Regions from separate parts of the Paenibacillus sp. P4_E11 genome, predicted to be linked through region 1. Evidence: predicted binding sites of a transcription regulator. Region 1 holds the regulator's gene; the other holds the start of a gene.
What was found. The regulator NrdR, encoded in region 1, represses ribonucleotide reductase genes. The targets are predictions, from matches to a motif close to AACACNATATATNGTGTT.
Positions count from the first base shown of each region.

Region 2: the regulator NrdR is predicted to act here: its motif matches at 1,472-1,489, upstream of AC1DWB_RS17650 (adenosylcobalamin-dependent ribonucleoside-diphosphate reductase).

Region 1 is NZ_JBFUIX010000038.1:28-14,873, forward strand. Features, by position in the region: partial or broken gene AC1DWB_RS15965 (CobW family GTP-binding protein) at 1-338, opposite strand, end outside; gene AC1DWB_RS15970 (hypothetical protein) at 420-596, shown strand; gene nrdR (transcriptional regulator NrdR) at 673-1,146, opposite strand; gene AC1DWB_RS15980 (small, acid-soluble spore protein, alpha/beta type) at 1,305-1,514, shown strand; gene AC1DWB_RS15985 (lytic transglycosylase domain-containing protein) at 1,600-2,184, opposite strand; gene coaE (dephospho-CoA kinase) at 2,181-2,777, opposite strand; gene ytaF (sporulation membrane protein YtaF) at 2,804-3,496, opposite strand; gene mutM (DNA-formamidopyrimidine glycosylase) at 3,559-4,416, opposite strand; gene polA (DNA polymerase I) at 4,460-7,111, opposite strand; gene AC1DWB_RS16010 (HAD family hydrolase) at 7,442-8,209, shown strand; gene AC1DWB_RS16015 (EAL domain-containing protein) at 8,243-10,504, opposite strand; gene phoU (phosphate signaling complex protein PhoU) at 10,570-11,232, opposite strand; gene pstB (phosphate ABC transporter ATP-binding protein PstB) at 11,257-12,009, opposite strand; gene pstA (phosphate ABC transporter permease PstA) at 12,025-12,888, opposite strand; gene pstC (phosphate ABC transporter permease subunit PstC) at 12,885-13,727, opposite strand; gene AC1DWB_RS16040 (phosphate ABC transporter substrate-binding protein) at 14,234-14,846, opposite strand, start outside.
Region 2 is NZ_JBFUIX010000045.1:7,077-10,149, forward strand. Features, by position in the region: gene AC1DWB_RS17650 (adenosylcobalamin-dependent ribonucleoside-diphosphate reductase) at 1-1,310, opposite strand, end outside; gene dat (D-amino-acid transaminase) at 1,782-2,624, shown strand; gene AC1DWB_RS17660 (lipoate--protein ligase family protein) at 2,802-3,073, opposite strand, start outside.

The DNA of each region.
Region 1 (14,846 bases):
GAAGCTTCGGTTACACCATCAAGCAGCTCCATCGGATTCGCCACGCCCGTACACTCCACGAACAACACATCGGGCTGATGTTCATCGACAAGCCGCAGTATTTCCATCCCCAGATCACCGCGTACGGTACAGCAAATGCAACCACTTAACATTTCCTTCATAGGGACACTGGAATCGACTTCAATACCGTCCAGATTCACATCCCCGATCTCATTCATAACAACTGCAGCCTTCAGTCCCTTATACTCCGCTTGCTTCAACAAGCGGGTGAGAAGTGTCGTCTTGCCACTCCCAAGAAATCCAGCAAGTATATAGATTGGAATCGGTGTAGTACTCATGGTATTTAACCTGCTCTCCATAATTATTCAGAATATCCGGCACGACCGTAAGGGGATTCTAACAGCGAAGGAGGTGGTCTAATGGAACGCGACCAGGTCAAGCAATTGGAGCCTAAGTATACCGGAAATACCCGTCATCTGACGGAAGGTGAAGCAGCCGCTATTATGCACAATGACCCTACTTATGAGGGTGACGATGACAGCATCTTAGAGAAAATCCCTCCCGTCCTCTTACTCGGTGTCAATCGGCCTCAATAATGCTCAGATGCAAGCAAGAACCTTCCATACAGCTACGTGGAAGGTTCTCTTATTCAGGATGGAGTTCAGACACGGCTTACTTCCGGGGACCAGCATCATGCTTGCCCAGCAATTGGGTCAGCTCTTTCATGAACATATTGATGTCTTTGAACTGCCGATATACAGAAGCGAAGCGGACGAAGGCGACCTCATCTACGGGATGAAGTTGCTCCATGACCAGTTCGCCAATCTCTCTGCTTGCTACTTCTGCATGAGCATGACTTCGAAGCTCCTTCTCCACTTCAGATACGACATACTCCAATTGTTCCATGGACACAGGCCTTTTCTCACAAGCCCGAATGAGTCCCCGAAGCATCTTATCGCGGCTAAATTCCTCTCGGCTCCCGTCCTTCTTAATTACAATTAACGGGGTCTCCTCAATCATCTCGAACGTGGTGAATCTTCTCTGACATTTGTCACATTCCCGACGTCTTCGAATCGATTTGTTCTCATTCGCGGGCCTGGAATCCAACACTTTCGTACCTGCATTATCACAGAACGGACACTTCAACGAACTACCTCCTCTCAAAGCTTATTATCTATTACATTGTGGGACCCCGGGACATTCCCCTACAGAGTATTCCAATCAATCATTTACCAAGCAATCACTGTATGAACCAAGGATATCCGTACATAATACAAGTACTACCGACAAGGAGGTGAACAAACATGGCAGCAACAAACTCTCTTATAGTTCCACAAGCGAACCAAGCACTGGACCAACTAAAATATGAAGTAGCTCAGGAGCTAGGTATCTCTATTCCACAAGACGGTTATATGGGTAACATGGCAACTCGCGATGCAGGTTCGATCGGAGGAAATATCACTCGCCGTTTGGTACAAATCGCTGAACAACAACTTGCAGGCTCTTCGAGATAATACGTTCCTACTGAATCTTACTACGGCCGCCATCCTGCAAAGGGTGGCGCTGTTCCATTATAACGCACGATTAGCTTATCCACATTCAGCTTGAAGATTCGAGCCCCAGTTCCTCCTCATACAACTTCACATATTTGTTGTAATAGTACATGACTCGCTGTATGTAATGCCGAGTTTCCCCGAACGGAATTTTATCGATATTTTTCAAACTGCCATCCCAAGTTCCGCTCTGCAGCCATTTCCTGGCGTTTCCTGGTCCTGCATTGTAGGCGGCAAGCACGGCAATCCGATTCGTTTCGAATTGCGTGTACAAGGAATTCAGATACCACGCGCCTACCTCAATATTCACATCAGGACGTTCCAGGGAATGGACCGTCTTTTCTGCATAATCCGCCTTGTCTACGATCCACTGCGCCGTATCCGGCATTAGCTGCATGAGCCCAATCGCGCCCTTGCGAGACTTCTTGTCAGGATTGAAGTTCGTTTCCACTCGGATAATGGCAGCGATCAGGAATGGATCTACATTATAGTTACTTGCGCTTACCCGTATATCCTTCTCATACGAGATCGGATACATCCACGTTCCCAGCAGTCTCGTATTATAGAACAAGAAGATCACAAACAGCAAGAGCAGCAAAGCATATATACGTTTTTTGCGAAAAAACTTCATCCCATTCCCTTTCTGTTCCAGAAATCATCTAGCTGCTTTTCCAATTCCTCTAAGGTACCACTATTGTCAATGACTATATCGGCCAGTTTCTTCTTGGATTCGATCGGCATTTGCGATTGCAGCCGTTTCTCTGCTTGCTCTAGTGTCAAAGCATCACGAAGCATTAGACGCTCCAGTTGCAAGTCAGCCGGAATATATACGAGCATAACCTCGTCGAACATATGGGACAAGTTCGACTCATACAGAAGCGGCACTTCCACCACGACAAGCTTGTCCGGCTGTAACTGCTCGAATCGGGCCATCTGATCCCGCATCGAAGCACGTATGGGCGGATGTAAAATCCCCTCGAGGTCCTGACGTGCAGTCTCGTCATTGAATATGATCTCACCCAGCTTCTTACGGTTCAAGCTCCGGTCTTCGAACAATACGTCCTGTCCGAACCGTTCTGCTACTTGGTCTAATACCGGGCTCCCAGGGAGCACGACGTCCCGTGCGATTCGATCGGCATCGACCAGATTGGCACCACGCCGCACAAGCATGGAAGCGACCGTGCTCTTGCCGCAAGCGATGCCACCCGTTAATCCAATATTCATGTCATGCCCCCTCCCAGCATTATCATCTATAACAGCTTCATCAAGCCCATGAGGATCAAGAGGAACCCAGGGAGAAAAGTAAGTTTCTTCACCCAGGAGCGATTGGCATAAAAAATTCCAAGGCGGAGCCCGCTTGCAATGAAAAATCCGCTGGAGCATGCAATTACGAAGGCTGTTGTAAGCGAACTGAATCCAATGAACGCAGCTCCGATTCCAGCCCCGAAGGCGTCGAGTGACAATGCGATTCCGAGCAGTACCGCCTCTGAAGCCGATATGATGCCCGAATGGTCAATGTCTGCCAAGGAAGGCTTGCGCAAAATCTGAATGACTAACCCTATGCGCTTCCACTCGATTACTACGAGTGTCTTAACCTCGCCAGACTGCGTAATTGGCGGCTCGTTGACTGATTCTGAATTTACGGAACTTGCAGATGCATCCCCTTCAGCCGACCGGTTCCGGATAATTTGCAAGAGCGCCCATATCCCGATCAGAATCAAGATAACCGCGCCAATTATTGTGGCAACATGGGGCGAGATAAACTGGGACATGTAGGATCCGATCTGCATGGCGAGCCAGAATATGAATCCCGAGCATCCCGAGATAATCGCGACCGACAGAAAAGGGATACGAATTCTCCGCAAACCGTAAGTAATGCCAACACCGAAGCCATCCAGACTGACGGCCAAAGCTAATAAACACAATGATATGATAGGCAGCATAAGCACCATCCTCCCCGCTCTAGGCTCCTACCCACTATATGGCGGAGAGGCGGAATAAGTGCTTATTGTTTCTTGATCGATCGGCCCGCGTTCTTCAGCTTCTGACAGGCAGGACAAAAGTGTGTTCCTCTACCGCCGACTACAGTCTTCACGATAGGTTCCCCGCAGCTCGTGCAGGGCGCCCCTGTCCGACCGTATACGAGTAACTGCTGCTGGAACATCCCCATCTCCCCTTGGCCGTTGACATAGGACTTGATCGATGAGCCTCCAGCATCAACCGCTTCCTGAAGCGTACTCACAATCGCTTCATGTAAGGAGGTAAGCTCTGCTCGGCTAAGCGAATCCGCCGTTCGTTCGGGGTGGATGCGGGAACGGTGCAGAGACTCATCGACATAGATGTTGCCGATGCCGGTTACGATCTCCTGATTCAACAGAAGAGGCTTAATCTTCGTCGTCCGCTTGGTGACCCGCTGGCGGAAATCTTCTGGCGTGAACGCTTCGTCCAACGGCTCGCGGCCGAGCTTATTGAGCGGCGGCAGTGTCAAGTCTTCTCCGGGAGCGAACAGGTGCATCGTACCGAATTGACGAACATCCTTATACCGCAGCTCCGTACCATCGTCGAAATGAAACACAACATGGGTATGCTTCTCCAGCGGCTCATCCGCACGGTATACCCCATATCGTCCTTCCATTCGTAAGTGGGAGACTAGGACCAGCTGATCCAGTATGAGGCGAAGGAATTTCCCCCGTCGTTCTACAGTGCGAATCGTTTGGCCTTCCAACATGAGGCTAAACTGCAAGATGTCATCTGGCCGCTGAATGATTCGGGGCAGATGCACGGATACGCGCTCGATACGTTTGCCGGCTACTAACTCATTTAATGTCCGTCGAACGGTTTCTACTTCTGGCAATTCAGGCATGCTGATCTCTCCTCACTCTCAGAGTTACATTACAATTATTGGCTTATTTGGCTTCATACCAATTGACGCCATAGCTCACATCGACCTTAAGCGGCACAACAAGAGCCAAGGCACTCTCCATTACTTCCGGAACGAGAACCTTCATCAACTCCAGCTCCTCCTCCGGCACTTCGAATACAAGTTCGTCATGCACTTGAAGCAGCATACGGCTCTTCACATTCGCTGCCTGCATCCGTTCAGACAATTGCACCATAGCTAGCTTAATAATGTCGGCAGCCGTGCCTTGAATCGGCGTATTCATGGCTGTTCGTTCGGCGAACGACCTTAGATTGAAGTTGGAAGCTGTAATATCCGCCAGATAGCGACGGCGCTGCAAGAGCGTAGTGACGTAGCCATTCGTGCGGGCTTGCTTCACAATGTCGTCCATATACTGTCGGACACCTTGGAAGACAGCGAAATACTGCTCGATAAACTGAGCTGCATCCTTACGCGTAATATGCAAGTTCTGCGACAATCCGTAGTCGCTAATTCCATACACGATACCGAAATTTACGGCTTTGGCCTGGCGGCGCATGTTGGAATCGACATCAGACTCCTGAACGCCGAATACGTCCATCGCAGTCTTCGTATGAATGTCCATATTGTTCTGAAACGCTTCAATCAACTTCTCGTCCTTGGAAATGTGGGCGAGCACCCGCAACTCGATCTGCGAATAGTCAGCGGCTAGCATGTACCAGCCAGGCTGGGAAGGCACGAATACTTTGCGAATTTTGCGGCCTTCTTCCAGGCGGATCGGAATGTTTTGCAAATTCGGAAATTGGCTGCTGAGACGACCGGTAGCTGCAATCGTCTGTTGATAATACGTATGCACCTTGCCGGTCTCCGGACGAATCTCTTTCAATAAGCCTTCCACATATGTGGATTGTAGCTTGGCCAATTGACGGTAATGTAGAATGCTAGTCACCACATCATGGTAGGGAGCCAGCTTATCGAGTACCTCAGCATCGGTCGAATAGCCGGTCTTCGTCTTCTTGATCACCGGCAGATTCAATTTGTCGAATAAGATTTCACCCAACTGCTTCGGTGAATTGATGTTGAATTCCATACCAGCGAGACTGTAGATCGTCTCAGCCAGCTTCTCAATTGCCTTACCCAGATCACTGCCGAGTAGGCGCAACCCGTCGGCATCAACGCGAATACCTTTCTTCTCCATGCTCGCCAGCACACAAGCAAGAGGTTTCTCCAGCTCATAATACAACCGATTCATCTCATTGTTCTCCAGCTCGTTTCGCAGAATCGGAACTAGACGGTGGATGACGGCAGCTTTGCGACATAGATGCTCACTCAATTGCTCCAAGCCAGGCAGCTTGAACTTCGCCCCCCTGCCGAACACATCCTCGTCAGCAGCAATGCCTGGCAACCGATGTCGGCCGGCCAATGCATTCAGTGTATGATTCGATTCGGTAGGATCGAGCAAGTAGGCCGCAATCAGGATATCGAAGGAAACGCCCTGTAGATCAATCCCTTTCCAGGACAACGCCACTTCAGCACGATGCATATCATAGACGTTCTTCTTAGTTGATCCATCCGACAGCCAGCTTCGGACTTGGTTTCCTTCTGTACCTTGGAGCAGTTCAAACGGTATATAGTAGCACGTATCGTCCGTGTAAAAGGTTAGTCCGATTACAGACGCTGTATGGGGATTGTCACCAATGACTTCCACATGCAGCGATTGTACAGCGTTCGCTGCCAGCAACTGTTCGAAGGCAGACAAGTTCGCTTCGTTAAGAACCGTGATCTGAAGCTGCTCTTGAGGTTCAATGGATTCCATTGAAACAGGCAGCTCCAGCTTCTCCAGCAACGACTTGAACTCCAGTTTACGGAACATCGCGCCAAGAATCTGTCCATCATATCCATCGTATTGCAGACTGTTCCATTCCAGCTCCATCGGAACTTCCCGGTAGATGGTGGCAAGCTCCTTGCTCATCCGTGCACTATCCGCATGTTCGCGAATCTTATCCTGCATCTTGCCGGAAATCTCTTCAACACGCTCAAGTACCTGCTCTACGCTACCATATTGATGCAGCAGCTTGAGGGCAGTCTTCTCGCCAACTCCCGGAATACCGGGAATGTTATCGGACGCATCGCCCATCAACCCTTTCAGATCAATGATCTGATGCGGCTCCAGTCCGTACGTCTCCTGAATATAGGCTGGTGTGAATCGTTCGACTTCGCTCACGCCTTTGCGGGTAAGTGCAATCGTAACATTGTCGGAGGACAGCTGCAGCATGTCCTTGTCTCCAGAAACGACAACGACGGGAAATTTCAATTCGTCAGCAAGTCGAGTCATCGTGCCAATAATATCGTCCGCTTCATATCCCTGTAACTCGAACTGGGATATACCGAACGAAGTCAGCAGCTCTTTCACGACGGGGAATTGCTCCGATAGTTCGGGCGGCGTCTTCTCGCGACCACCCTTGTAGTTCTCATAACCTTTATGTCGGAACGTCACTTTCCCGGCGTCGAAGGCGACCAGAAAGTGGGTAGGCTTCTCTTCTTCGATGAGTTTAAGCAGCATAGTTGTAAACCCGAATACGGCGTTCGTGTGCAAGCCTGACGAATTGCTGAGCAGCGGAAGCGCAAAAAAAGCGCGATACGCTACGCTGTTGCCGTCAATAAGAATCAATTTGTTCATGTTTACACCTCTTTTTGTACAGTCCTTGTCCCATCATAACATAATTGACTCTCATATCCTATGCATCAAGATCATATACATAATCATTAGTCTCGCTTAAAGAGGCTGTCGATTAACTGTGAACAAGAGGAGTGGAAAGTGAAAAAGAGGACCCTGGCGAGTTTTGGCTTGAACCTCCATACCACGAAATCCCTTGTACAATCATAGGAGGTTCAAACAAGATGTTTGAGCAGAAGGGTCCTTTTTCACTTGGAACGGCCGTATTAGCCTCCATCCACAGTTAATCGACAGCCATATAATCGAGCATCACAACAATGAGGTGTCCACATAATGAAGAGAACCATCATCCCCCCTAAGACAACCACTCTATTCTTCGATATGAACAACACGATGATTGATCCGGAACGATCCTTCGACCATTGTTTCACAAATATTCTGATCGACTTCACCGGTCGGTGGGAGTCGGACGACCAGCAGGCCACACCAGAGAAGGCCGTCAATCTATACTTGACCGAATGGAACAAACGCAAGAAGAAATACAAACCTTACTCGAACCAGACAGGAACGGCCATCAATGAGTTGCGTAAAATATGCTTGAAGGCAGCGCTCCATCATTACCCGTTCGCGGTTAATGATTCGTTCGTGCTGTCATTTTTCCGTGAGATGAAGAAACAGCAGAGACAACATGCTGTCCTATTCCCAGGCACAGCGGAGACGGTGCGAGGGCTGGCCAAACACTATCAGTTGGGCGTGATTAGCAACGGAAATCGCGAGGTACAGAGCGGGATGATCGCAAGGTTCGGCCTCTCTAAAGAGTTGCCCACAGAGCGCATTTTTACCTCGAAGAAAGGGGAATACCGCAAGCCTGAACCTGCCATATTCCATCACGCCTTGAGAAGCATGTCCGTCGCACCAGCAGAAGCTATTATGATCGGTGATTCCTGGACGAATGACATCGCGGCGGCACTGAAATGCGGGATGAACGCGATCTGGATTAACAGGTCAAGCGATAAAAAAATAACCCAACGCAAGGTTGGGAAGCATAAAATAACAGTGATTCGACACTTCGAGCAATTAAAGGATATGTTGCAAGGGTAGAAGAACCGCGTACTAGGGCCTCGTCGCGTATGATTACGAAGTAGCAGTAGCGTTGGTGGTATCATTCAAATGCTGGTACACATAGATGCTGCCTTTATACGACTTGGCCTGTTTCTTCAGCTTGGCCGCTTCCTGAGAGATGTGTTCAGGCATCAAGTCCGAGTAGCATTGGCATATTATGAGAGACAATGAAATGCTCACCCCATCAACATCTACAGGGTTCCCTTCCCGATCGAACACGCTATGACTTTCCTCATAGAACGAAACTACGCCCTGATTGAACCGTCGAATGATTTCCTCGCACAGCTTGTCCGGCATGTTCACATTCGTTATGACAATGAAATCGTCACCGCCTATATGCCCGACGAAGTCGAAAGGATGCCCACATGTACGGCTCGCTTCCTGCAACACGTCTGCTGTGAACTGAATCATCTGGTCGCCCCGGTGGAACCCATATCGATCATTGAACCACTTGAAGAAGTCCAGATCTGCGTAGATGACCGAGAAGGATTGCCGCTCGGTTAGCCGCTTCGTCAATTCTCGTTGAATCTGCACGTTGCCCGGGAGTCCGGTCAATGGATTGGCAATCCGTGCATATTCCACGCGGGCTTTCGTGATCGATTCCAATATGGAACGGATAGAGGCCGCCCCTAGGAAATGACCAGCGGACGTAATGACCACATAATCGTACAACTGGTTAAATTCTCGGGATGTGGCCATCTGCGACACTTGGTCGATCGGGGTTTGTTCGTCGACAATGAGCGGATGACGGTCCATGAGCTGGCTGATAGGACGATTCCAATACAAGGAAAGTCCGTATTGGCCCGCCAACTGTTGGAACAGCTTGTCCCTCATAATGAGTCCGATCGGTACACCGAACGAAACGATGACTGAACAGATCACACGCTCATTCTTCTTGAAATAATTAGCTACCTCAGATATGTACGCTTCCGGCTCGAACGTACGGTTCGGAGCTGCAAGCTGCCCGATGTTCATCAGGCCGTTCACGCTTCTTAATCTGCGCTGCCGTAAGATGTGCTCGACCAGTTCGTTGTCAATTGAAACCATCCTGGTGGCAGGCTTGGCGATCAAGTACCCCTGCCCGAAATGCACACCCATTTGCATCAGCTTCACCAGCTCTTCCATCTTCTCGATGCCTTCTGCAATGATACGGATGTTCATCTTTTCCGCGAACGAGACGAACGTTTCCAATATGTTCTCTTTGATCTTGTCTTTGTGAATATCCTGGATGAGGGAACGATCGACTTTGATAAAGTCAGGATGCAGTTCCGCTATGGCTTGCAAGGAAGAATACCCCGCTCCAGCATCATCGATGGCAATCTGGTACCCTTGGCTGCGATAATGCTGGAGCAGCTTCTTCGTTGTCGAGAAGTCTTCTATCGAGCTGCGTTCCGTAATCTCGAACACTACGTTGTGAGGTGTAAGGCCGCGTGCCTTCAGCAGCTTCAACGTCTGGCCAGGCGTGAATTGAGGATCGTGGATAACGTGAGCAGGGATATTGATGAACACCCGCTCCGACTTCTGCAGTTCCAGACAACCAGAGACCGCCTTCTCTCGAGCAAGGCGGTCGAGCATGTAGAGCATATTCTCCCGTTCGGCGAACTGGAACAATTGAACTGGAGAGTGGAAGACAGAGCCGACCGGACCTCGAGTAAGCGCTTCGTAACCGAATATACTAGCGTCATCGAATGAAACGATCGGCTGGTACACAGAAGAAATCAGCTGCTTCTCCATAATTGCCAGAAACTCGCTCACTTCACTTGACGCCTCGGACCCATCCTGCAGCCGGGCTGCACGGATCGATTGCTTGACGGCCGAATAAATGATTTTGTCGATGGCGGACACGCCGCTTTCCAACTGCTTGTTCTTACTGCCACTCTCCGCCAGTAGAGCCGTTCCCATATGAAGCTCAATGGGAAGATCCAGATGATCCGGACCATTGGTCAAGCGAAGCATGCGCTCTACCTCCAGCTTCAGGTGCATGCCCATTTCCAATAGGTCTCTCTGCTGACGATCTTCTGGCTGCTTCAGCTTCAACGTGGCGAAGAAGAAGAAGTCTTCTCCCACACTGTTCACTTTGAAAATCGACGGATTATCCGCTTGAAGCTGTATGATGTTAGTTTTAACGGAGGATAAGATGTGCTCACAATACGCCCGCCCATGCAACTGCTCCCACTCGGAGAAGCGGGCAATGTCCATATATATAAGGCCAACACGACTGCTCTTCCATTGGTGTCGGATTCGTTCCAGTTCTTGACTGTTCAAACTGAACATGCATATCCCTCGCAGTGTTGGCTTGATCGGTTAGTGGTAGGGTACAGATTGGTGAATGGGTTGGATCAAGTGTTCAAATCGGGACGTTTGCCCCGCACCAGATACACAACGCTTTCACCGATATTCGTGGCATGATCCGCCATCCGCTCGAGGTAACGGCTAACGAAACAGAGCAGCAACGACTGGTTGACGGTCTTCGGATTATCCACCATGAAGACGAACAGTTCTCTCATGATCTGACTATGCAGATGATCGACGTCGTCATCCATCTTGGCCATCTTGTAAGCCATATCGACATCCTCATTCACGTACGCGTTAATGCTCTCATTGGTCATCAGTTGCACGATTTCCGCCATACGCGGGATGTCGACAAGCGGCTTGATCAGCGGTTCCTCGCCGATGCGCTGCGTAACCTTGGCGATATCCACAGCCAGATCTGCCATCCGCTCCAGATCGCTGGCCATACGGAAAGCGATAATGATGCGGCGCAAGTCCTTGGCGACCGGCTGCTGGGTGGCGATCAGGTTCGTGCCCAGTTCATCAATATGCTCTTCCATGGCGTTAATCGACGCATCATTGGCGATCACTTGTCTCGCCAATTCCAAGTCGCCTTCCTTGAGTGATTTCACGGAGAGGAGGATGGCCTTCTCTACCTTCTCACCCATCTCGATCAATTGTTTGCGCAACCCGCTTAAGGCGCTGTCGAACTGTTGTCGTTTCGTTACCATCGTCTCAATACCCCCATGAATGGATTAGCCGAATCGGCCGGTAATATAATCTTCCGTGCGCTGATCATCCGGGTTGGAGAATAGCTTGACCGTATCGGCAAACTCCACCACTTCACCGTTTAGGAAAAATGCGGTTTGTCCAGAAACGCGCGCGGCCTGCTGCATATTGTGCGTGACAATCACGATGGTGTATTGATCCTTGAGCTCTTGAATCAGTTCTTCAATCTTCAATGTGGAGATCGGGTCAAGCGCCGAAGTAGGCTCATCCATGAGCAAGATAGTCGGATTCACTGCGAGCGCACGGGCAATGCACAAGCGCTGCTGTTGACCACCTGACAAGCCGTATGCAGACTTTTTCAAGTAGTCCTTCACTTCATCCCATAATGCTGCAGAACGAAGACTTTTCTCTACAATCTGATCCAGATCTGCTTTGCCTGATATTCCATGAATCCGTGGACCATAAGCCACATTCTCGTAGATGGACTTCGGAAAAGGGTTAGGCTGCTGGAACACCATGCCGATCTCCTTGCGAAGCGCTTCTACATTAACACCCGGACCGTAGATGTCCTCTCCGTTGACAGCGACATTCCCGCTAATGCGAACCCCCTTGATCGTATCGTTCATCCGGTTCAATGTACGCAGCAATGTAGACTTGCCGCAGCCGGACGGTCCGATAAAAGCGGTAATCGACTTCTCCTGGACATCCATCGCGATTTGCTTCAGAGCATGGAACTCTGTGTAGTATAAGTTCAGGTTGGAAATTTGGATGATAGCCACGGCCATGTTCCCCCTCTATGATTTATCTCCTGATATTTTCTTCTGGATCAGCCGGCCCGGAATCGCTATGAGCAGGTTGAACACGAGTATGACCAACACGAGCAAGGCTGCGCTGCCTTCAGCAATTTGCTTGGCATCCGGTGCAAGCGAGCTTCCACCCACATACCACAAGTGAACGGCCAACGTCTCACCGATTGCGAGCGGATCGAAGTCCGGAAAGTGCCTGGATACCGAAGTTCCCGCCGTGTAGATCAAGATCGCCGTTTCCCCGAGTGCCCGTCCAGCTACCAGTGTAACTCCAGTCAAGAGGCCTGGCAGGGCGGCAGGCAGCAGCACCTTGCGAATGCTTTGCCATTTGGTCGACCCAAGGGCGAGGGATGCCTCCCAATACGATTGCGGCACGGTTCTCAAGCTTTCTTCCGTAACGCGTACCAGTACAGGGAGGTTGAGCAGCGCCAACGTCGCCGCCCCCCCCAGGATCGAGAAGCGAAGTCCCATCCAGTTCACGAAGATAAGTGCCCCGAACAACCCGAATACGATGGAAGGTACAGAGGACAAGGCTTCTACCGAAATTCTAACCAGGTCAGTGAAGCGGTTCTTCTTGGCGAAGATCGTTAAGTATACGCCGGCTCCAATACCGATTGGAGTAGAAAACAGCATCGACAGAAACAATATATAAAACGAGTTGAACAAATGCGGCCCGACGCCTCCGCCTGCTGTCAGCTCTTGCGGTTTCCCAGTGATGAAGTGCCAGGACAAGTGCGGCAGTCCTGCCCCCAATATACGGACTAGAAACCAGGCCAGGATGACTATGATTAACACGCCGGCACTCCAAAAAAATAACGTAGCAAGCCGGTCCGTGATTTTACTCAGCTTCATTTCAATTCACTCCTTCGCGACAAGATTCTAATACCTAGTATCAGAACCAACGATATGACCAGCAGCAGGAGCGCCATCATATATAAGGCATTGTTCCAGGCCGTACCGTAAAATGTATTCGCCATGTCTTTCACGATAGCTGTTGTCAGCACAGTCGTGGAATCCAGTAAAGAATCTGGGATCTTGGGGGAGTTCCCGATAACCATGAACACCGCCATCGTCTCACCGATCGCCCGGCCCATACCCAAGATGACGGCTGTCATAATGCCCGAACGTGCTGCCGGCAGCAGTAAGCGCCATATCGTCTGCCAGCGTGTAGCCCCGAGGGCCAACGAAGCTTCTTCCAGACGGCGGGGCAGCGAACGAATCGCGTCCTCCGAGATCGACATGATCGTCGGCAGGATCATGACGGCGAGTATAATCGCGGCCGGCAGGATGCCGTATCCGATGCCGCCGAACACAGAGCCCAGGAACGGTACGATTACCGTTAAGCCTATCAACCCGTACACGACGGACGGGATGCCTACGAACAGATCAGCGGCCGGGCGAAGAATCTCTCTCATCCACTTCGGCGCGATCTTGGCAATGAATACGGCCCCAGCCAGCGCCAACGGCACGGCGAGCACGATGGAGAGCAAGGTTAGAATCAGTGTGCTATACAAAAACGAGAATGCTCCGAATCGTGGTGTTTCTGACGCCGGAGACCAGTCCGATGAGAAGAAAAACTGCTTGGGTGAGACGTCCTTAAATGTCTGAAGGCCCTGGAAGCCCACGAATGCAATGATGGAAAATATAATGACTGTTACGATCAATGCGCTGGCAATGAATACCCATCTCATGAAATTGTCCGTGCGCTTCTGCTTCCTTGTCCACTTGCCGGAAGCCGACTTGTCTAGTCGTTGATCTTTCAATGGAAGCTCCCCCTCTCTTTCTCTATCATAGGGTCAGACTGTTTTCCCAATATTAATAATTTGTAAAGTTAATGTAAAATGAGTAGGACTTTCGGCATTATATCGGTCTAGGAGGCTGTCGATTTACTACGGACAAGAGAAGTGGAAAGTGAAAAAGAGGACCCAGGCGAGTTTTGGCTTGAACCTCCATGCCGCTAAATCCCTTATACAATCCGAGGAGGTTCAAACAAGATGTTTGAAACCCGGGGCCCACACAAAGTACTCGGTAATACTACAGAGCTTGGCTTCACTTTGTGGGGATGACTAGGGGTCCTTTTTCACTTGGAACGGCCGTTTTTGTCAGGGTACCCGCACCAGAACTATTAGCCGCGAACAGTTAATAAATAGCGATCGCCCCCATGAATCGGAAGCGATCGCCGCATGATCATGCCTATTTATTTCTTCAGAAGATCGGCTGGAAGGAATCCAAGATCGGTGACTTCTGGTTTGTTCAAGAAATCTTTGCTCATAATAAAGTCGATGAATGCTTTCGTTGCGCCAGTTGGCTCACCCTTCGTATACATGTGCTCCATGCCATACAGCGGGTACTTGCCGGACTTGATGTTATCTGCGGAATATTCCACGCTGTCCATCTTCAACGCTTTGATCTTGTCATTGCCTTTGATGTAAGGTACGTCAACATATCCGATTGAACCTGTTGTCGAGCCTACGGCTTCAGCAACCGTCTTGCTTGTATCTTGCTGCACGCCGTCTTTAGTGAAATCTTTGTTATCCAGGACGATTTGCTTAACAAGCTTGCGGGAACCGGAGCTTTCTGGACGGTGTACGACGGTAATCTTCTGATCTTTGCCGCCTACGTCTTTCCAGTTCGTGATCAAGCCCATGAAGATGTCAGCGGCTTGTTTCTTGGTCAAGTTGTCCACGTTCACGTCTTTGTTCACGATCAAGGCGAACGGTGCGATTACAACGATATTGTCTTTCAACTTATCTTTATATTGAGCGTCAGCTTCCACGTCGGAATTCCCGATGTCGGATACGCCGTCCGCC
Region 2 (3,073 bases), on a different contig from region 1:
GCTTCGCGAGCCATGAACCCATATAATTTGTCCAGGAACACAAGCGACTCAGCGCTACCGTAGCGAATTTCCAGCTTGATCATCAACTCGGCCAGTCCCATCGTGCCCAAGCCTACGCGGCGTTCGCCCTGCTGATTGATCTGATTCTCTTCGAAATGATAAGGAGTTTTGTCGATGACATTATCCAGGAAACGTACCGAGTAGCGAACGGTTTTCCCTAGATCATCCCAGTCCACATCATGCTTCTTCTCATCGTAAAACTTGGACAGATTAACGGCCGACAAGTTGCAGACACCCCAAGCCGGAAGCCCCTGCTCCCCGCACGGATTCGTGCAGATGATCGGATTGAAGTACCAGCTGTTGGACATTTGATTGTAATATTCCATGAAGACGACGCCCGGCTCTGCTGATTTCCAAGCGGATTCGATGATCGTATGCCATACTTCACGTGCTTTAACGGTGCGGTATATGCGAACGTTCTTGCCAGCTTCACGCCATTTAGTCAGATCGCCATCCCAAGTGTCATTGTAGGTAGGATCTGTTGTGTCCGGGAATACGAGATCCCAATCGAGATCTTCCTTAACAGCTTTCATAAAACCGTTGCTCACGCATACGGATAAGTTAGCGTTCGTAATTTGCCCCATGGTCGATTTGACCGTAATAAAGTCAACGAGATCCGGATGCCAGTCGTTAATCATGAGCATCAGCGCTCCACGACGGCTGCCGCCTTGTTCGATCAGTCCGGTCGTGTAGCTGAACAGTCCACCCCATGATACAGCACCGCTGGATGAGCCGTTCACGCCCTTCACAACGGAGCGGCGAGGACGCAGAGACGACAGGTTGATACCAACACCGCCGCCGCGAGACATGATCTCGGTCATCTCGGACAACGTGCTCATAATACCGCCTCTGCTGTCATGAGGAGAAGGGATTACGTAGCAGTTGAACAGGGTAAGCTCATCACTAGCACCTGCTCCCGCAGCAATCCGGCCCCCTGGAACGAGCTTCCAGTCGTCTAGAATGTAATTGAATTTATCTTTCCATTCCTTTTGCTTTTCGGGTGTAGCTTCAACCGATGCCATAGCAGTAGCCAATCGGTCCCACATTTGCTCAGGTGTATGTTCAACGTTCAACGTCAGTTTCTCTATGGTGGACTCGAACAATTCTCCGTTCCGCAGCTTGATCGTCACTTGGCGGCCTTGCCGCGCGATAACTTCACCTACGTCCTTGCTCGGAAATTTCGGGTCGTCTTTGGTCAGTACAAGAACGGTATCGCCAACCTTGGTATGCTCCGTATCGGCATCTTTCATGGCGTACCGGTCCAAAAATATTTTCTCGCTCAAGCCTTCCAACCGCTTTGCTTGTACAGTTTCCAAAGAAAAAACCTCCTAAAAAATATAGTTCTTTCGACATGTTTGCCAAACTTTTAGTAATATGATATGTAGAATGGATCTGAAAATGTGTCGGCCTCACCACAATATATAGTGTGCGAAAATCATTATACAATACAATATGTTGTGTATCTAGTGAAGCAGATGCGATTATCAGGAAGAATTCGGAAGTAGAATCTCGTTCTCTCGTTATTTCTCTATCAATCTCTGTTTCTTATAATTTTTTCTCGGCTCAAGCCTGCCGCAATCATCCGAAAACCCAGTGTACTATCTGCTCCTTACTTTGTCCAATCCATTGTTTGTCATCCAGGGAAAGGGTTGTAAATGTGTTTTGACATCGTGTTCGACGCTTGCTACTATTATCAAATCAACGAAAACGAGGTGCCGGAATTGAAGCTGCTGTTAGCCAACAACCGTATCATTTCAAGAGATGAAGCGACCATTTCATATGTCGACCGGGGATACGTATTCGGAGATGGCATCTATGAAGTATTCCGGGTTTACAACGGTAAGATGTTCGAAAGTGAGCCGCATTATCGCAGGCTGGAGCGAAGTTTGAATGAGATTAGACTGCAGTTGCCCTATTCCATCGAGCAGTTAGACATGTATTTGCTGCAACTTATAAACGAAGAGCGGCTTGTCGAAGGAACGGTTTACATACAAATCACCCGCGGTGTTGCACCACGGACGCATGCTTTTCCGCTTCGGACAGAACCTGTCATAACCGCCTTCTGTTCCGAGTTGACGAGGCCTTATGAGACTATGTCCCGTGGGATTGCAGTCGTGACAAGACCGGACATTCGCTGGCTTCGCTGTGATATTAAGACACTCAATCTGCTGCCCAACGTGATGGCCAAGCAAGACGCCCTGGATCACGGGGCAGATGATGTCATCTTCCATCGGGACGGGACGGTGACGGAAAGCAGTTCATCTAATGTACTTATGGTTCGCGGCGGCACCATCTACACACATCCGGCTAACCATCTGATTCTCCATGGCATTACCCGCCTGGTCCTGATCGAACTCGCTCAACAGCTCGGTATCCCCTTCCTGGAGCAGAAGTTCACACTTGAAGAACTGACCTCGGCAGATGAAGTGTTCATTGCCAGCACGTCAGCAGAGATTACGCCAGTCGTCTCGATAGACGGCTCATCTGTAGGGACCGGCCAGTCTGGGCCGATCGTACAAGCGTTGCAGGAAGCATTCCAGCAGCGAATTGATGCGTTGGCTTAGTGAGGTGACTGCACATACTGAGAATAACGGAAAGGATTTCCACTATTGCTCTGCTCCATCCGATGCTGTGTGATTTATTTTGATTTAACGGAAAAAAGTTCCCCTAATTCGAGCCACTCACTTGCGTTTGATGAAATAACGGAAAAAGGTTCCGTTATAAAATAGAACCTGAGGCGATTACCGCTTCAGGTTCCATTCGTCTTGCCCATACTTCTCGCGTGCCAACCGGTCTGCGAGCTCCTGCTCGTAGGGTGTTAGCTCGCTCTCGGTCAGCGTGATGCCCAGCCCTTCGGCGATGCCGGCCTGGAAGGCCGCCTCTGCCTGCGCCAGGGTTACTGGCGGCAGCCCAATCTCGCGGCATACATCGCCAATGGCAACGGCCTTGCGCGCGAATGAATCCATCATGCGCTGCTTGATCTTATCGCTGGAGAAGCGAAGAAGCGAGAACA